2 regions of the Nocardiopsis sp. LDBS1602 genome follow, and region 2 is predicted to be linked to the other one. Evidence: riboswitches for the same ligand, from Rfam matches in the RefSeq annotation. Region 2 holds a riboswitch; the other holds the start of a gene.
The links. Region 2 has a riboswitch for S-adenosylmethionine ahead of U9J66_RS06920 (aminotransferase class V-fold PLP-dependent enzyme). Riboswitches for the same ligand answer to the same signal wherever they lie in the genome.
Positions count from the first base shown of each region.

Region 1 (5,829 bases), on a different contig from region 2:
CTGGCAGCAGAGATACAGTTGCCTTCCCTACCCTGCACGGTACTTGTCCAAGCCGGAATCGTGTGCGCATGACAGAATTGCGAGGGTCCGGGGGAGGGCCCGGCGGAACGCCGACCGCAACGTTCGAGGGAGCCTGACGTGCTCGGGGGCAACAGCCGTAGCAGGACATACAAACGCCATCTGCTGGGCGTCGTGGCGGGGGCCTGCGCGTCCCTGGCCGTGCTGGGGGGAACGGCGGCTCCCGCGGCCGCGGACATTCCCGACTTCAGACCCGAGCAGTGGGCTCTGACGTCCATCGGCGCTCAGGAGGTCTGGGAGCGGACCGAGGGCCGCGGTGTCACGGTGGCCATGCCCGGTGCCTCCGTGGACGAGGAACACCCCGACCTGCGCGACAACGTCGAGATCGACACCGAACTCGGTGAGAACGGGACCGCGAATCAGCAGGGTACGGCCGCGGCCGCCCTGGTGGTGGCGCACGGCCACGGCATGGACGCCGACGGCGGTGTGCTGGGAGTGGCGCCGGAGGCCTCCGTCCTGGCGATCCCCACCGAGGGGGACCTGTCCAAGGCGGTCCGGCACGCGGTGGAGAGCGGGGTCCAGGTGATCCTGTTGCCCAGGGCCGGCGACGGGAGCGAGGCGCTGCTGGAGGCCACGGCCTTCGCCGCGGATCGCGACACCCTGGTGGTCGGCCCGGCCGGTGGCGAGGAGGACCCCAACGTCCTGGCCGTGGCGGGGGTGGACCAGAACGGGGGACTCGTACCGGAGTCGCCCGACGCCTCCCTCATCGACCTGACCGCCCCCGGCGTCGAGCTGGAGACCGCGGGCCCGGACATGGGACAGACCCAGGTGGACGGCGCGCCCTACGCGGCGGCCATCACCGCCGGAGCGGCGGCCCTTCTCACCGCCGAGTACCCGCAGCTGGACCCGGCGCAGCTTCGCGACGCCATGGTCGAGGGCTCCCAGGAGGGGAGCGGCGGCCTGCCCACGCTGCACGTGGAGTCGGCGATGGCCCGCGCCTCGGGCGAGGCGCAGGACATCCCGCTCATCGACGAGAACCTGGTGCAGGAGGACCAGGGCGTGCACATCCCGCTCTGGATGTGGTTCGCCCTGATCGGCCTGGTCCTGGCGGTCATCGTGCTGGGCCTGGTGCTGTGGGTGCGTCGCAGCTCGGCGGACCCGTACGGGGTCAAGGCCGAGCGCGAGGCCGAGGAGGAGGAATTGGCGCTGGAGCGCGCCGCCCAGGCCCGTGAGGAGGAGCGGCCGTCGCGACGTAGGAAGGGCGGCCGTCGCCGCAAGAGCAAGTAGTCGGCGCTATGACCGACGACGAACGGGGTGCCTCTCGGGGCGCCCCGTTCGTCATGTGAGGGGTGGGAGAGTGGGGGAGAAAAACGGGTCGGCGCGTTTCTTCCGAACGGTGCGAAAGTTGGTTCCGCGTGCCGTCATAAAAACGGAGAAAAGCGTCATAGCCGACGGTCAGCCCAGGTCAACAGTCCGTCATCGAGGAAATGCGCGTGCATATGTAAGCCACGTGAGAGGTCTTGACTCGCGCATCACCAGGGACAAGGCTGTGTGGAATGTCCTCCCTGAAGTCCCCCTCGCTTCCCTCACGCGGCGAGCCCCGGCCCGGACCGACCCCACAGGGCCCGGTGAACGGGCGGATCGCCATCGTCCCCCACGACCCCAAATGGCCCTACCTGTTCCGGCAGGAGGCCGACCGGATCCGCGGCGCCCTCGGCGAACGCGCCCTCACCATCGAACACGTCGGCTCCACCGCCGTGCCCGGGCTGGACGCGCGCCCGTGCATCGACGTCCTGATGGTGGTGGACGACCCCGACGACGGCTCGACCTACCTGCCGGAGTTGGAACGGGCCGGCTACAGCATGTCCGTCCGCAGCACGGACCGCGTCGAATACCGGCTTCTGAAGGGTTCCCGGGTCAACGTGAACCTGTTCGTCTTCTCCGAGAACTGCGCCGAACCGCGACGTATGCGCGCGTTCCGCGACCTTCTCATCGCCGACGAGGAGGCCCGCGAGCGCTACGCGGCGTTCAAGCGGGAATTGGGCGAACGCACCTGGGAGCGGCTCCAGGACTACATCGACGCCAGGAACGGGATCGTCGCCGAACTCATGGCCCGGGTGCCCGACGCCGAATGAGGCCCGGTTCGGACGGGTGACGGACACGGAACGGGCCCCGAAGGTCCAGGGCCCGTTCCGGTGGAGACGGTCGACTCAGCCCAGGGAACGGAGCTGGTCCTCGAACCAGCGGCGCGGCGGCAGGGCCACCGCCGCCTCGGCCAGACGCTCCCGGCGCTTGCGCCGCTCCTCCTCGGGCATCGTCAACGCGGTGTGCAGCGCCTCGGCGGTGTCCAGCGTGTCGTAGGGGTCGACCAGCAGGGCGGCGTCGCCCAGCTCGTCGGCGGCCCCCGCCTCACGGGAGAGCACCAGGGCGCAGTCGCGTTCGGACAGCACCGGGCCCTCCTTGGCGACCAGGTTCATGCCGTCCCTGATGGGGTTGACCAGCAGCACGTCCGCGAGCTGGAACGAGGCGAGGGACCGGGGGTAGTCGTCGTCGACCTCCAGGATCACCGGGGTCCACTCGGCGGTCGAGAACTCCTCGTTGATCTCCTTGGCGGTCCGCAGTACCGACTCGGTGTAGGCGCGGTACTCGGGCACGTCGCCCCGGCTGGGGTAGGCGAACGCCAGATGGGTGACCCGGCCCCGCCACTCCGGGCGCGCCGTCAGCAGCTCCCGGTAGGCCTCCAGCCCGCGCACGATGTTCTTGGACAGCTCGGTCCGGTCCACACGCACGATGAGCCGGGTGTCCCCGACCAGGTCGAGCAGGGTGCGCCGGCGTTCGGCGACGGCCGGCTCGGCCGCGCTCTCGCGCAGCAGGTCCTCGTCGGCGCCCAGGGCGTGCACGCCCACCTCGATCACCCGGCCGCCGTGCTCCACGGTGCGTCGTTCGAGATCGACGTCGGCGCGCAGGATCTCGGCGCAGCAGCGCAGGAAGGCGTCGGCCCAGCGGGGGCTGAGGAAGCCGAGGTGGTCGGCGCCGAGCATGCCCTCCAGTAGTTCCCGCGCCACCTGTGAGGGCAGCATCCGGAAGTACTCCGGCGGGGCCCAGGGGGTGTGCGAGAAGTGCGCGATGCGCAGGTCGGGGCGGCGGTTGCGCAGGATGTGGGGGACCAGGGCCAGGTGGAGGTCCTGGACGGCCACGCGGGCGTTGACGGCGGCCCCGGCCACCAGCGCGTCGGCGAAGGCCTCGTTGTAGGCGCGGTAGTGCCCCCACTGTTCTCGGAAACGTGAACCGAAGGACGGCTTGTTGGGGGTGTCGTACATCATGTGCTGCACGAACCACAGGGTCGAGTTGGACACGTCGGTGTAGGCGCCGGTGAGCACGTCCGCCGGGATGTCCAACATGTGGACGCTCATCCCGCCCAGGTCGTGAGTACGGTCCAGCCGCGCCCCCGGGGCCTCACCGGCGGCGCGCCGGTCGGAGTCCGAGAGGGCGGCGCAGACCCAGAGGGAATCGATCCCGGTGGCCACCGAGATCATCCCCGAGACCAGGCCGCCGCCTCCCCGTCGGTGTTCCAGGGAGCCGTCGGCCGTGGTGGAGAAGGAGACCGGCCCTCGGTTCGAGGCGATGAGGATCTGTGCCTTGTCCACGTCTTGGTCCTCTCAGGAGCGCGTGCGGATGGTGGGACGGTGGGTCCACGTGGAAGGGCGCCCGGACGAGGGGCGCATCCGTAGGTCTCGCCTGCGGGCCCCGGATCCAAACACGGCCAAGGTCCCTCGGGACGCGGTCGCACCACGGGGAACGCCGGGAACCCGCTCCGACAAGGCCGTCTCAAGTTGTATCGAAATATGAGACGCGAGTGTAATACGGGTCACCCTCGATGGAAAACCGGGCGATACGTCCGTTACAGTGGCGGTGCGTTCTCCGAGGAGAGAGCCACAATTTCATATTGCTCATCCAGAGGGGTGGAGGGACCGGCCCTGCGAAGCCCCGGCAACCATCTCGTCATGTGGACACGCGTTCGTGTCCCGGTCGAGGCAGGTGCCAACTCCGGCCTGGGGTCAAGGTGGCCACCAGGAAAGATGAGGGGAGACGCCTCGCCATGGCGATTGCCGCCACTGAACCCACCGCCGTCCGCGCCTTCGGTCCGGGGACCGCCCTCTCCTGTCGGGAGTGCGGCGAACGCTACGAGCTCTCGCCGATCTTCGCCTGTAGCTTCTGTTTCGGCCCCCTCGAGGTCGCCTACGACTTCGGGAACGTCTCCCGTGAGGAGATCGAGAGCGGCCCCAAGAACATCTGGCGCTACCGCTCCCTCCTGCCGGTCCCCGACAACGTGGCCGAGCTCCCGAACATGAACCCCGGTCTGACCCCCCTGGTCCGCGCCGACCGTCTGGCCGCCGAACTCGGCCTCTCCTCCCTGCACGTCAAGGACGACTCCGGCAACCCCACGCACTCCTTCAAGGACCGCGTGGTCGCGATCGCCGTCGAGGCCGCCCGCACCTTCGGGTTCACCACCCTGTCCTGCTCCTCCACCGGCAACCTCGCCGGAGCGGTCGGCGCCGCCGCCGCCCGGGCCGGCTTCGAGTCCTGCGTGTTCATCCCCGCGGGGCTCGAGGAGGGCAAGGTCGTCATGGCCGCGGTCTACGGCGGCAAGGTCGTCGCGATCGACGGCAACTACGACGACGTCAACCGCTTCTGCTCCGAGCTCATCGGCGACCCGGCCGGCGAGAGCTGGGGCTTCACCAACGTCAACCTGCGGCCCTACTACGCGGAGGGCTCCAAGACGCTGGCCTACGAGATCGCCGAACAGCTCGGCTGGCGGCTGCCCGACCAGATCGTCATCCCGATCGCGTCCGGCTCCCAGCTCACCAAGATCGACAAGGGCTTCCAAGAGCTGATCAAGGTCGGCCTGGTCGAGGACCGCCCCTACAAGGTCTTCGGCGCCCAGGCCACCGGCTGCTCCCCGGTGGCCAAGGCCTGGGAGAGCGGCCACGACGTCATCCAGCCGGTCAAGCCGGACACGATCGCCAAGTCGCTGGCCATCGGCAACCCGGCGGACGGGCCCTACGTCCTCGACATCGCCCAGCGCACCGGCGGCTCCATCGAGCACGTGGGCGACGACGAGATCGTCGACGCCATCAAGCTCCTCGCCCGTACCGAGGGCATCTTCGCCGAGACCGCGGGCGGCGTGACCACCGGCGTCCTGCGCAAGCTGGTCCGTGAGGGGAAGCTCGACACCGAGGCGGAGACCGTCATCGTCAACACCGGCGACGGGCTCAAGACCCTCAACGCGGTCGACGCGGGCGTCACCGCCACCATCAAGCCCTCGCTGAAGGCGTTCACCGAGGCCGGGCTGGCCTGACGGTCACCTCCCCGCCCGCCTTTCGCCACCGCACTCACAGACCAGGAGAACCACCACATGAGCGCCAGCGTTCGCGTCCCCACCATCCTGCGCACCTACACCGGTGACGCCTCCGAGGTCAGCGCCGAGGGCTCCACCCTCGCCGAGATCCTCGACGACCTGGAGGCCAACCACCCGGGCATCCGCGCCCGCATCCTCGACGACAACGGCAAGGTGCGCCGCTTCGTCAACGTCTACGTCGGCGACGAGGACGTCCGTTTCGAGAAGGGCCTGCAGACCGAGGTCAAGGACGGTCAGCAGGTGTCGATCATCCCGGCCGTGGCCGGAGGCTGCTGAGCCCGGGGTTCCACGACCTCGCGCGAGCATGAGGGGCGGACGTCTCGCCGAGACGTCCGCCCCTCGCGTGCGCGCGCCCTCGGGTCCATGAACACGACCGCCGGCCGCGAGGCGGC
Region 1 is NZ_JAYLVW010000002.1:261,719-267,547, forward strand. Features, by position in the region: gene U9J66_RS09275 (S8 family serine peptidase) at 139-1,305, shown strand; gene U9J66_RS09280 (GrpB family protein) at 1,575-2,153, shown strand; gene U9J66_RS09285 (alpha,alpha-trehalose-phosphate synthase (UDP-forming)) at 2,229-3,665, opposite strand; SAM riboswitch class I at 3,966-4,104, shown strand; gene thrC (threonine synthase) at 4,118-5,377, shown strand; gene U9J66_RS09295 (ubiquitin-like small modifier protein 1) at 5,435-5,713, shown strand.
Region 1: it holds a riboswitch for S-adenosylmethionine, as region 2 does, so the genes downstream of both, thrC (threonine synthase) here and U9J66_RS06920 (aminotransferase class V-fold PLP-dependent enzyme) in region 2, are expected to answer to the same signal.

Region 2 (5,829 bases):
AGGTGCAGGACCAGGACGACCATCGGGAAGGTCGACCACTGGGACGGTTCGGCCGAGCCGACCGGCCGGGCCAGGTCCTCGTCGTCGAGCCGCCCCACGTACTCGGACCAGGTGAGGTAGGCGACGCGCAGGCGTTCGCGGGCCTCGTCGGCGGTCGAGGGCCAGTCGATGGTGTCGCGGTTGGCGGTGCCGTCGCCGAAGTGGCGGTCGATCCGGGTCTCCAGCACGTCGACCACGATGTGGCCGAGCCGCCAGGCGATGGTGGTGACCGGCGGCGGATCGGGTTCGGGATAGGCGCCGTCGGGTGCGTGACGTCCGTCCTCACGCCGGCGCACGGTCCAGCAGTTCTCCACCGGCTCCCAGTAGAACTCCTCGTCGGTGAGCCCCTCGAGACGGGGCCACAGCGAGAAGTCCCAGTAGAAGCGGGTCTGAGCGAGGATCTCGCCGTTCCAGTTCACCGCCATCGGCTCGTACCCCTTCCTCGTTCACGGACTCGGCCCAGGCCGGCCAGGATCCCACAGCCCCGGTCGGGCACGTCCTCGTCCGGGTAGGGCCACCAGGTGAGGTCGGCGACCCCGGGCTCGAGCGTGCGGAAGGGGTCGAAGGCACGCTCCAGTTCGGCACGGGGGGCGGTGGAGGTGAGGGCGAGGTAGCCGCCGCCGCGCATGAGGGAGCGCAGGTCGCCCAGGCCGTCGGGGGCGGCGCCGGAGGGGAAGGGACGGGTCATCAGAACGGCGACGGGCTCGCCGAAGTCGACGAGCCCGCTGTCACGGAGCCTGCGAAGGAGCGACCTGGTCCCGGAACCGTCACCGGACAGGGCGGTCGCGGTCCCGGAGGAGGCCAGGACGCCCGCGGTGCCCTCGGGGGCGACATGGACGACCCGGGCCTCGGGGGCGGCCTCGCGTATTCGCTCGGTCGTGCCGGGGACCGGACAGCCCCAGTCCACGAACTGGCGTACGCCCGCGTCGGCGCACAGGTAGTCGACGACCCGACCGAGGAAGGCCTGGTGGAGACGGATCTCCTCGGCCCGTGCCGGGTCCGCCGCCGGGCGATCACGGGTGTCGAGTTCGACCACGCGGGGGCGCTGCCCTGGAACCCGGAGGGGTCGACGTTCTCGGAACACGGCCGTGAGACGACCTGCCTCGGGTCCTCGGACGTCCGTCACGATCACGCTCCCCAACCGGTTCGCCTGTGGCGGGCAGGGCGCCGGAGCCGAGGGGACCGGTCGGGTCCCCGACGGTGCGCGCCTTGCCGTCAGGGCCAGATAGTACCGTCTGCGAAAGTGATACCCGACACACCCCCGGGTGAAATGTGTCCTTCTGCTCTCTTCACACGAACCTCGGTCCCGCGTTCGTGCGGGACCGAGGTCCCGAGGGCCGCGTCGGAGCGTCCCGGACCGGACGGAGCGGGTCTCGGAGGGGGTTCAGAGCGTGGCGCGCGGGTCCGGGGCGGGGACGAGGCGACCGTCGAGGTCGACGTACTCCCAGCGCGGACCGCGGGCGACGAGATCGGCCACCGCGCCGACCAGACGGTCGACGTGCTCCTCGGTGGTCCCCACGCCGAGGCTGGCGCGGACCGCCTGGTCGTGCCCCTCGGGGAGCAGGTGGTCGGTGAGCGGGTGGGCGCAGAACAGGCCGTCGCGCACCCCGATGCCGTACTCCGCCGACAGGGCGGCGGCCAGCAGGCCCGCGGGCAGCCCGTCGACCACGAAGGAGACGATGCCGACCCGTTCGTGCTCGGCGTCCCACAGGGTCAGCTCGTGCACCCCGTCGATCTCGGCGAACCCCGAACGCAGCCGCTCCAGCAGGACCGACTCACGGATGTGCTGCTCGGCCAGGGCCTCGGGGGTGAAGGCGTCACAGGCCGCGGCCAGCGCCACGGCGCCCAGCACGTTGGGGCTGCCCGCCTCGTGCCGGGCCGGCAGGTCGTTCCAGAGGACGTCGTGCTCGCTCACCCGCCGGGTGGCGCCGCCGCCGGACAGGTAGGGGGTGGCCTCGCTCAGCCAGTCGGAACGTCCGGCCAGCACCCCGGATCCGAAGGGGGCGTAGAGCTTGTGCCCGGACAGCGCCACGTAGTCGGCGCCGGTCTCGGCGAGGCTGAACGGCAGGTGGGGCACGTACTGGGCGGCGTCGACCACCACTCGGGCGTCCTCGGCGTGGGCGGCCGCCACCAGCTCGGCGATCGGCCAGATCTCGCCGGTGACGTTGGAGGCCGCCGTCACGCACAGCAGTCGGGGTCCCTCCGGCGCCGCGCGCAGGGCCTCGCGCGCGGCCTCGACGGCGGCCTCGGGGCTCTCGGGCAGCGGCAGCCGCACCACCCGGCCGGAGCGGGCCGCGGGGTGCTCCCAGGGGAGCAGGCTCGCGTGGTGCTCGGACTCGAAGACCACCACGGTGCAGCCCTCGGGGACGGAGCGGGCCAGCAGGTTGAGGGCGTCGGTGGTGCCGCGGACGAAGACCACGGCGTCGGTGTCCGGGCGTGCCCCCAGGAAGCGGGCGACGCTGCGCCGGGAGCGTTCGTAGGCCTCGGTGCTGACCTGGGAGTGGTGACCCGCGCCCCGGTGCACACTGGCGTAGAACGGCAGGGCCGCGGAGAGGGCGTCGGCGACGGCGGTCAGACAGGGGGCGCTGGCCGCGTAGTCGAAGTTGGCGTAGTCGACGCGCTCGCCGGTGATCAGGGGGACACCACCGTCCGCGGTGACGATCGAACGGTCGGCGGAGGCCGGGCGGGAGGCCGGGTGGGGCACTCCGTCGGTACGGCCGGCACGGGCGGGGTCGAACGGGATGACAGTGGTCATGAGGGCACCTCTTCTGTGGGTCGGGGGACCCACAGGGCATGGCTCCGCATGGCTCAGCCTCAGGGGTCCGCGCTTGTCTGACACGGTCGTGTCGGGACCTGGTCCTCACCCGGGGCACCCCACCGCGGAAGGAGGGTTGCCGGCCAGCAAGCCGGGGCTTGACGCTGGCACTCGTGACCTGTGCGGAAATGTAACACAACGTTCGGTGAGGGCGCACCCGCGCTCTCCTGTGGTCTGGAACACCTCCCTGCTTGACATCGGGAGGAGCCACTGGGCCATACTGTTCCCGAACTGCCCTCACGTCGCGGGTGTCCGGTTTCCCCCGGCCGCCCTTCAGGCGCGAGACTCCAGTCCATCGGAGTTTTCGCATGCCCGCAGACGAGAGGTGTGTCCGTTGCACGGCGACGACCGTATTCAGCAGCTCTTCCGCAACCCCAGGGTTGTGCTCATCTCCGGCTACGCCCGTCTTCCCGACTCGGTGGCGAGCCATTCCCAGTACCAGCGGCTCGGTGTCGTGCTCGCGGTGGACTCCGCGGACGGCCGCATCGTCGCCGCGGACACCACCCTGCTCACCGACCTGGCCAAGGACTTCTTCCGTGCCCTGGTGGAGGGCGCCTCGGTGACCGAGGACATCGCGGAGATCGTCCATCGGGTCCAGACACGGTACGCGGGCCAGTCGGGCGCCGCGCTCACGACGGCCCTGCGTCGCTGCCTGGAGACCTACTACCAGTTGCGGGACGGCGACCAGCTTCCCGTTGCCCCCGACGGCGAGGAGTGACCCTTGACCACCAGTCCCGAACCCTCCACGACCGACGCGCCCCTGCCCCTGGCGGGGGTCCGGATCGCCGATCTGTCCCGGGTCCTGGCCGGCCCCTACGCGACCATGTTGTTGGCGGACATGGGCGCCGAGGTCGTCAAGATCGAACAGCCCGGGCGAGGAGACGACACCCGTTCCTGGGGGCCGCCCTACGCCGCGCCCACCGAGGAGCACGAGGCCGCGCACTCCCCCGGCGAGGCCGCCTACTTCCTGTCCGTCAACCGGAACAAGCGCAGCCTGGCCGTGGACCTGAAGGACCCCGAGGGTCTGGCCGCGGTGCAGGAGCTGTGCGCCTCCTCCGACGTGGTCATCCAGAACTTCCGTCCGGGGGTGATCGACCGTCTGGGCCTGGGCTACGAGCGGATCAGCGAACGCAACCCCGCGGTCGTGTACTGCTCGGTGAGCGGTTTCGGCCCCGAGCACGAACCGACCGGTCGACCGGGTTTCGACATCGTCGTGCAGGCCGAGAGCGGTCTGATGGCGACCACCGGCCCGGCCGAGGGCCCCGCGAGCAAGGTGGGGGTGGCCCTGACCGACGTGCTCACCGGCCTCAACGCCGCCGTGGGCATCCTGGGGGCGCTCATGCGGGCCCGGGAGACCGGCAGGGGCGAGGAGATCAGCGTCTCGCTGATCAACTCCACCCTCTCCGCCCTGGTCAACCTCGCCCAGCAGTCCCTGGTCACCGATCGGGAGCCCGCGAGGGTGGGCAACGCGCACACCACCATCGTGCCCTACCAGGTGTTCCCGACCGCCGACGCGGAGATCGTGGTGGCCGCCGGGAACGACGCCCTCTACCGGCGCCTGTGCGCGGCGATCGACCGCCCCGACCTGGCCGAGGATCCCCGTTACGGCACCAACCCGGACCGGGTCGCCCACCGTGACGCCCTGATCGACGAACTGTCCAAGGTTCTGCGATCGCGCCCGGCCGACCATTGGATGACGGCCCTGGTCGATGCCGGGGTCCCCGTCGGCCGCGTACGCGGGGTCCTGGACGCCCTGCGCACCGCCGACACCTCGGGCGACGACGTGCTGCGCACCGTCGACCACCCCACCGCCGGCCCGCTCGAACAGGTGCGCGCCGGGTTCCGCATGGCCGGGACCCCCGTACCGATGGCCGCTCCCCCGCTGCTCGGTCAGCACTCCGAGGAGATCCTCGCCGAGCTGGGGCTGACACCGGAGCGCATCGCCGCGCTCGTCGAACGCGGCGCCGTCCAGCGCACCGACGTCCGTCCCGACACCACCGAATGACCCCCGTACCGACCCCGCACAGCACAGAGTCACGAGAGGACATCCGCCCATGAGCGACCCCCGACACAAGGCCGCCGCCCCGGACCCGTACGACTTCCTGGCGGTCGACTCCGAACTGTCCGACACCGAACGCGACGTGCGCGACGCCGTCCGCGGATTCGCCTCCCGCGAGCTCCTGCCGCACGTCGCCGACTGGTTCGAGGCCGGGACCCTGCCCGACCCGCGTGGTCTGGCCAAGGCCTTCGGCGACCTCGGTGTCCTCGGCATGCACCTGGAGGGCTACGGCTGCGGCGGTTCCAGCGCCGTCGCCTACGGTCTGGCCTGCCGGGAGCTGGAGGCGGTCGACTCCGGTCTGCGCAGCTTCGTGTCCGTGCAGGGTTCCCTGGCCATGGCCGCGATCCACAAGTTCGGCTCCGAGGAGCAGAAGAACGAGTGGCTGCCGCGCATGGCCGCCGGCGACGCGATCGGCTGTTTCGGTCTGACCGAGCCCGACTCGGGCTCCGACCCGGGCTCGATGCGCACCCGTGCCCGTAAGGACGGCTCCGACTGGGTCCTCGACGGCACCAAGATGTGGATCACCAACGGTTCGGTCGCCGACGTCGCCGTGGTGTGGGCCGCCACCGACGAGGGCATCCGCGGGTTCGTCGTGCCCACCGACACCCCCGGGTTCACCGCCAACGTCGTGCACAAGAAGCTGTCCCTGCGCGCCTCCATCACCTCCGAACTGGTCCTGGAGGGCGTGCGTCTGCCCGAGGACGCGGTGCTGCCCACCTCCAAGGGGCTGGGTTCCCCGCTGTCCTGCCTGAACGAGGCCCGGTACGGGATCGTGTGGGGCGTGGCCGGCGCCGCCCGCGCCTGCTACGAGGCGGCCCGCGAGTACTCGCTCACCCGTGAGCAGTTCGGAAGCCCCATCGGCGGTTTCCAGCTCACCCAGCGCAAGCTGGCCGACATGGTCGTGGACGTCAACCAC
Region 2 is NZ_JAYLVW010000001.1:1,513,626-1,519,454, forward strand. Features, by position in the region: gene U9J66_RS06910 (DinB family protein) at 1-464, opposite strand, end outside; gene U9J66_RS06915 (SAM-dependent methyltransferase) at 455-1,171, opposite strand; gene U9J66_RS06920 (aminotransferase class V-fold PLP-dependent enzyme) at 1,424-2,794, opposite strand; SAM riboswitch class IV at 2,859-2,973, opposite strand; gene U9J66_RS06925 (DUF3870 domain-containing protein) at 3,189-3,572, shown strand; gene U9J66_RS06930 (CaiB/BaiF CoA transferase family protein) at 3,576-4,859, shown strand; gene U9J66_RS06935 (acyl-CoA dehydrogenase family protein) at 4,909-5,829, shown strand, end outside.